2 regions of the Streptomyces sp. NPDC051310 genome follow, and region 2 is predicted to be linked to the other one. Evidence: riboswitches for the same ligand, from Rfam matches in the RefSeq annotation. Region 2 holds a riboswitch; the other holds the start of a gene.
What was found. Region 2 has a riboswitch for glycine ahead of gcvT (glycine cleavage system aminomethyltransferase GcvT). Riboswitches for the same ligand answer to the same signal wherever they lie in the genome.

Region 1 (3,396 bases), on a different contig from region 2:
AGATGCTGGCGAAGATCGCTTCCGAGCAGGCCAAGCCGGACGGGCTGGTGCTCATCGAGCCCGGGACCGAGCGGGAGCTGCTGGGGCCGATGTCGGTCCGGATCCTGCCGGGAGTCGGCCCGGCAACGGGGGAGCACCTGCGGCGGGCCGGGATGACGACCGTCGCCGACCTGGCCGGGGCCGGCGAGGACGAGCTCGTACGGCTCCTGGGCAAGGCGCACGGGGTGTCGCTGCACCGGATGGCCCTCGGCTACGACGACCGGCCGGTGGTCGCCGAGCGGGACGCCAAGTCGGTCTCCGTGGAGGACACCTTCGACGTGGACCTGCACGACCGGGTACGGGTGCGCACGGAGGTGGAGCGGCTGGCCGACCGGTGCGTGAGCCGGCTGCGGGGGGCCGGGCGGTCGGGGCGGACGGTGGTGCTGAAGGTGCGGCGTTACGACTTCTCGACGCTCACCAGGTCCGAGACCCTGCGCGGACCGACCGACGACCCGGCGGTGGTGCGGGAGGCGGCGGCACGGCTGCTGGACGCCGTGGACACGACCGGGGGCGTACGGCTGCTGGGGGTCGGCGTGACGGGGCTCGCGGACTACACGCAGGAGGACCTGTTCGCCCAGGCCGCGGCGGAGGAGGAGGCGCGTACGGGGGGCGGCGCGGCGGCGGACGAGGCTCCGCCGGGCCCGGCGGAGCCGGCGGGCTCCGGACCGGGGCCGGACGGCCACGAGCCCGCCGGACCGGAGGAGCGGCGCTGGATGGCGGGCCAGGACGTGCGGCACGCGGAGTTCGGGGCGGGCTGGGTGCAGGGCAGCGGCCTGGGGCGCGTCACCGTGCGGTTCGAGGAGCCCGGCTCGGTACCGGGCCGGGTGCGCACGTTCCGTACCGACGACCCGGCCCTGGAGCCGGCGGACCCGCTGCCGCTGGTGCCCGGCGGGCCGCGGGTCCCGTCGGGCTGAGGCCGGGACGCCCCGCGCGCCCGCGGACGGGGCCGCCCGCGGGGGTCAGTCGTCCTGGTCGGCGAGGGTGCCGAAGTCCCGGGAGGCGGGCGGCGGGGGCGGCAGGGCCAAGTCGTAGTGGTGGTAGAGCTGGAGCTCCTGCTCGGGGGAGAGGTGCCGGCCGACACCGAAGTCCGGGGCGTCCTTGATCAGGGCGCGGTCGTAGGGGACGTGCAGGCCGTCGTCGGCGAGCTCGCTGGGGTCGAGGGGGATGAACGCGTCGCGGCCGAAGAGGCCGGTGCGGACGGCGGCCCACTCGGGGACGCCCGTCGCGTCGTCCAGGTACACCTCGTCGACGGTGCCGATCTTGTGGCCGTTGCGGTCGTACGCCTTGCGGCCGATCAGGCTCCGCGGATCGATGTCGGTCTGCACGGTCCCTCCAACGGGTCGCAACTGCGCTACACCACTACGAAAGTGCACATCGGTGACGTCGGCCACTCGAGGGATCGGGCCTGAACCACGCTGGTACGCTGGCAGCGGCTGTTGACCCCGCGCGGGAGAGTCCTCCGGAGAAACCTTTCGGAGGCGCCGAAGGAGCAAATCCTCCCCGGAATCTCTCAGGCACCCGGTACCGCGCGGACGAGGTCACTCTGGAAAGCAGGGCGGGCGTCGGACGGCATCCGCTCTCACCGACGGTGAAAGCCGGCCGCCCCCAGTGGCGCCCGGTGAAGCTCTCAGGTTGAGATGACAGAGGGGGAGGCCGTCCGGGCACCCGCGCCGTGGTGCCCCGCAGGTCGCATCGACCAGGAGGCCTCCTCAATGACCCCCAACCGCACACCGCTCTCCGTCCTCGAACAGGGCATCCCGTTCGAGCAGCGGCACATCGGGCCCGACGCCGAGGCCCGCGCCAAGATGCTCGCGCAGGTCGGCTACGGCTCGCTCGACGAGCTCACGGCCGCCGCGGTGCCGGACGTCATCAAGACGGCCGAGGCGCTCGGGCTGCCGGACGCCCGGACCGAGGCCGAGGTCCTGGCGGAGCTGCGCTCCCTCGCCGACCGCAACCAGGTGCTCGCGCCGATGATCGGCCTCGGGTACTACGGCACGTTCACCCCGCCGGTCATCCTGCGCAACGTCATGGAGAACCCGGCCTGGTACACCGCGTACACGCCGTACCAGCCGGAGATCTCGCAGGGCCGCCTGGAGGCGCTGCTCAACTTCCAGACCATGGTCGCCGACCTGACCGGGCTGCCGACGTCCGGCGCCTCGCTGCTCGACGAGGGCACCGCGGCCGCCGAGGCCATGTCGCTCGCCCGCCGGGTCGGCAAGGTCAAGGGCGGCGTCTTCCTGGTCGACGCCGACGCCCTGCCGCAGACCATCGCCGTCATCGAGACCCGTGCCGAGCCGGCCGGTGTCGAGGTCGTCGTCGCCGACCTCAGCGAGGGCATCCCGGCCGAGGTCGCCGAGCGGGGCGTCTTCGGCGTGCTGCTCCAGTACCCGGGCGCCTCGGGCGCGGTCCGTGACCTCAAGCCGGTGATCGACCGGGCCCACGAGCTCGGCGCGATCGTCACCGTCGCCGCCGACCTGCTCGCCCTGACCTTGCTGACCTCCCCCGGGGAGCTCGGCGCCGACATCGCCGTCGGCACGACCCAGCGCTTCGGTGTCCCGATGGGCTTCGGCGGCCCGCACGCCGGTTACATGGCCGTGCGCGAGAAGTTCGCCCGCAGCCTGCCGGGCCGGCTCGTCGGCGTCTCCGTGGACGCGGACGGCAACAAGGCGTACCGCCTCGCGCTGCAGACCCGCGAGCAGCACATCCGCCGCGAGAAGGCCACCAGCAACATCTGCACCGCGCAGGTCCTGCTCGCCGTCATGGCCGGCATGTACGCGGTCTACCACGGCCCCGAGGGCCTGCAGCAGATCGCCCGGCGCGTCCACCGGTACGCCGTCCTCCTCGCCGAGGGACTGCGCGCCGGCGGGGCGGACGTCGTCCACGGCGCCTTCTTCGACACCGTCACCGTGCGGGTGCCGGGCAAGGCCGCCGAGATCGTCGCCGCCGCCCGTGAGAACGGCGTCAACCTGCGCCTCGTCGACGGCGACCACGTCTCCGCCGCCTGCGACGAGACCACCGGCCGGGCCCAGCTCGCCGCCGTGTGGGACGCCTTCGGCGTGAGCGCCGACGTCGAGGAGCTCGACGCCGCCACCGCCGACACGCTGCCCGAGGAGCTGCTGCGCTCCGACGCGTACCTGACCCACCCGGTCTTCCACGCGTACCGCTCCGAGACGTCCATGCTGCGCTACCTGCGCAAGCTCGCCGACCGCGACTACGCGCTGGACCGCGGCATGATCCCGCTCGGCTCGTGCACCATGAAGCTGAACGCGACCACCGAGATGGAGCCGGTGACCTGGCCGGAGTTCGGCCAGATGCACCCCTTCGCGCCGGCCGACCAGGCGCAGGGCTACCTCACCC
Region 2 (3,396 bases):
GGTTCAGACCCATGATGGTGTCGCCCGGCTTGAGCAGCGCGAACATCGCGGCGGCGTTCGCCTGGGCGCCGGAGTGCGGCTGCACGTTGGCGTGCTCGGCGCCGAACAGGGCCTTGATGCGGTCGATGGCGATCTGCTCGACCACGTCGACGTGCTCGCAGCCGCCGTAGTACCGGCGGCCGGGGTAGCCCTCGGCGTACTTGTTGGTGAGGACCGAGCCCTGGGCCTCCATGACCGCGACCGGGGCGAAGTTCTCCGAGGCGATCATTTCCAGGGTGGACTGCTGGCGGTGGAGCTCGGCGTCGACGGCGGCGGCGACGTCCGGGTCCAGCTCGTGGAGAGGGGTGTTCAGAAGCGACATCGGGAAGGTCCTTAAGCCTTAAGAGCCGGAGAACTCGGTGTACTCGTCGGCGGAGAGCAGGTCCTTCGGCTCCTCGCTGACGCGCACCTTGAAGAGCCAGCCGCCCTCGAAGGGAGCGGTGTTCACCAGCGACGGGTCGTCCACGACCTCCTGGTTGACCTCGGTGACCTCGCCGGTCACCGGCGAGTACAGGTCGCTGACGGACTTGGTCGACTCCAGCTCACCACAGGTCTCGCCCGCGGTCACCGTCTCGCCGACCTCCGGGAGCTGGACGTACACGACGTCGCCGAGGGCGTTCGCCGCGTGCTCCGTGATGCCGACCGTCGACACGCCGTCCTCGGCGGCCGACAGCCACTCGTGCTCCTTGCTGAAGCGCAGCTGCTGGGGGTTGCTCATGACTGGGATTCTCCTGTACGCGGGGGAGTGCTGGTGAACGGGGGAGTGGTGCGGGGCGTCACTTCTGGCGCTTGTAGAAGGGGAGCGCCACGACCTCGTACGGCTCATGGGTACCGCGGATGTCGACGCCGACGCCCGGCGTCCCCGGCGCGGCGTGCGCCGCGTCCACGTAGGCCATGGCGATCGGCCTGCCCAGCGTCGGGGACGGCGCGCCCGAGGTGACCTCGCCGATCACCGTGCCGTCCGCCACCACCTGCATCCCGGCGCGCGGGACCCGGCGGCCCTCGGCGACCAGGCCCACGAGCTTGCGCGGCGGGGCGGTCCGCGCCCGCTCGGCGGCGGCCGCCAGGGCCTCGCGGCCCACGAAGTCGCCCTCCTTCTCGAACTTGACCACCCGGCCCAGCCCCGCGTCGAACGGGGTCAGGGACGTGGTCAGCTCGTGCCCGTACAGCGGCATGCCCGCCTCCAGGCGCAGCGTGTCGCGGCAGGACAGCCCGCACGGGATCAGGCCCGCGTCCCGGCCCGCCTCCGTCAGCGCCTGCCACAGCTTCTCGGCGTGCTGCGGCTCCACGAACAGCTCGAAACCGTCCTCGCCGGTGTAGCCCGTCCGGGCGATCAGCGCGGGCACGCCCGCCACGGTGCCCGGCAGCCCGGCGTAGTACTTCAGCCCGTCCAGGTCCGCGTCCGTGACCGACTTCAGGATGCCGGGCGACTCCGGGCCCTGGATCGCGATCAGCGCGTACGCGTCCCGGTCGTCGCGCACGGCGGCGTCGAAGCCCGCGGCCCGCTCGGTGAGCGCGTCGAGCACGACCTGCGCGTTGGAGGCGTTGGCGACGACCATGTACGTGGCCTCGGCGAGGCGGTAGACGATCAGGTCGTCGAGGATCCCGCCGTCCTCCCGGCAGATCATCGTGTACCGGGCGCGGCCGACGGCGACGCCGCCGATGTTGCCGACCAGCGCGTGGTCGAGCAGGGCGGCGGCCTGCGGACCCGTCACGGTGATCTCACCCATGTGGGAGAGGTCGAAGAGGCCGGCCCTGGTCCGGACGGCGGTGTGCTCGTCGCGCTCGCTCCCGTACCGCAGCGGCATGTCCCAGCCCGCGAAGTCGGTCATGGTCGCGCCGAGCGCCCGATGCACGGCATCGAGGGCGGTGAGGCGTGGGGCAGTGCTCATGGATGTGGCTCCCGGGTCCCGGAACGGGCATGGCTCGAAGACGGTCCTCCCCATCTGTCATCGGAACCTGAGAGGTTCACCGTGACCGTACGGAGGTGTGGAGACGCGTGCGGTCTTCGGCTTGCACCTTGGGTGGAGCCGCCACGGCGGCCCGCTTTTCAGATCTGCCTCATCCACGCGGTACGGGGCCTGAGAGATTCAAGGGAGGAACTTGCTCCTTCGGCGCCCGGGCTGACCCGGAACTCTCCCGCGCGGATTCAAGCGGCCGGTATGCGGTTGTGGCGGTCGCACACCTGTGTGTGCGCCGGCGCGCACATCATTGCACGCGGGGTCTGATCGGCAAATCGCTTGTGCCTTATTACCCGTTCTTTACACTTCTTGGGCAAGGGTCGGGGAAGGCCGAGCCCGAGCAGGGGGAGTGAGCGATGACGTTGCAGCGGTGGGGTTCCACCCGGCGCGGTCCGGTGGAGCATGCCTGCGCGGCGACCGGCGCGCCCGCGGGTGCCATGCCCGGCGCCGCGACCCGGACGGCCGTATCCGGCGTGGTGACCGGTGCCGTCCCCGCGCGCCGCCGCCCGGCACCGGCCGCGCCCGTCCTGCGCGACCTGCGGGACCGCGCGGGGCGCTGCCCGCGCACGCTCGGCTTCGCCGACGGCGACCTGGTGGTCGTCTCCGGCCTGCCCGGCAGCGGCAAGTCCACCCTCATCGCCCGCGCGGCCGGCGGACGCGGCATCGACTCGCAGGACACCCGCGAGCGCTGGGAGGAGCGGATGCCCCGCTTCCTGCCGTACGCCGTGTACCGCCCGCTCGTCCGGATCGCCCACTACGCCGGGCTCCACCGCACGCTGCGCTCCGGCTCCGGTGTGGTCGTCCACGACTGCGGCACCCAGGCCTGGGTGCGGCGCTGGCTCGCCCGCGAGGCCCGCCGGCGCGGCAGGGCCCTGCACCTGGTCCTGCTCGACGTCTCCCCCGGGGAGGCCCGCGAGGGCCAGCGCCACCGGGGGCGCGGTGTGTCCGGGTACGCCTTCGCGCGCCACCGCAGGGCGGTCGGGCGGCTGGTGCGGGACGCCGAGAAGGGGATCCTGCCCGCCGGCTGCGCCTCCGCGGTCCTGCTGGACCGCCCGGCCGCGGCGGCGCTGACCCGCATCACGTTCGGCTGAGCCGCGACCCGGGCGCTAGGGTGCTGGCGCAGGCCCCGCGCGGTGGGACGCGCGGGACGGGGACGAGGGGACACCAGTGGACACTGCCTGGCCGGTCAACGAGCTCGAAGAGGTGCTCACCGCCTCTCTCGGCAACCCGGCGGCCGGAGGCCGCCTCGTAGAGGTGCTGGGCCGCAGTCCCGTCTGGGTGCCCCTGCCCAAGGGCGGCGGCCCCGACAGCCCCGACCTCGACCTGCCGATGCTGGAGCTCGAGGGCCAGGCGTACGTCCCCGTCTTCAGCTCCGAGCAGCAGTTCCTGCACTGCG

Region 1: linked by a shared signal. The riboswitch ahead of gcvP (aminomethyl-transferring glycine dehydrogenase) and the one ahead of gcvT (glycine cleavage system aminomethyltransferase GcvT) in region 2 are both predicted to bind glycine.

Annotation. Positions count from the first base shown of each region.
Region 1 covers NZ_JBITEO010000040.1:9,467-12,862, forward strand. Annotated here, with positions in the region: gene ACIA79_RS33150 (DNA polymerase IV) at 1-953, shown strand, start outside; gene ACIA79_RS33155 (PRC-barrel domain-containing protein) at 999-1,364, opposite strand; glycine riboswitch at 1,477-1,576, shown strand; gene gcvP (aminomethyl-transferring glycine dehydrogenase) at 1,752-3,396, shown strand, end outside.
Region 2 covers NZ_JBITEO010000004.1:272,320-275,715, reverse strand. Annotated here, with positions in the region: gene glyA (serine hydroxymethyltransferase) at 1-361, opposite strand, end outside; gene gcvH (glycine cleavage system protein GcvH) at 380-757, opposite strand; gene gcvT (glycine cleavage system aminomethyltransferase GcvT) at 816-1,931, opposite strand; glycine riboswitch at 2,100-2,191, opposite strand; gene ACIA79_RS08310 (AAA family ATPase) at 2,357-3,091, shown strand; gene ACIA79_RS08305 (enhanced serine sensitivity protein SseB) at 3,168-3,396, shown strand, end outside.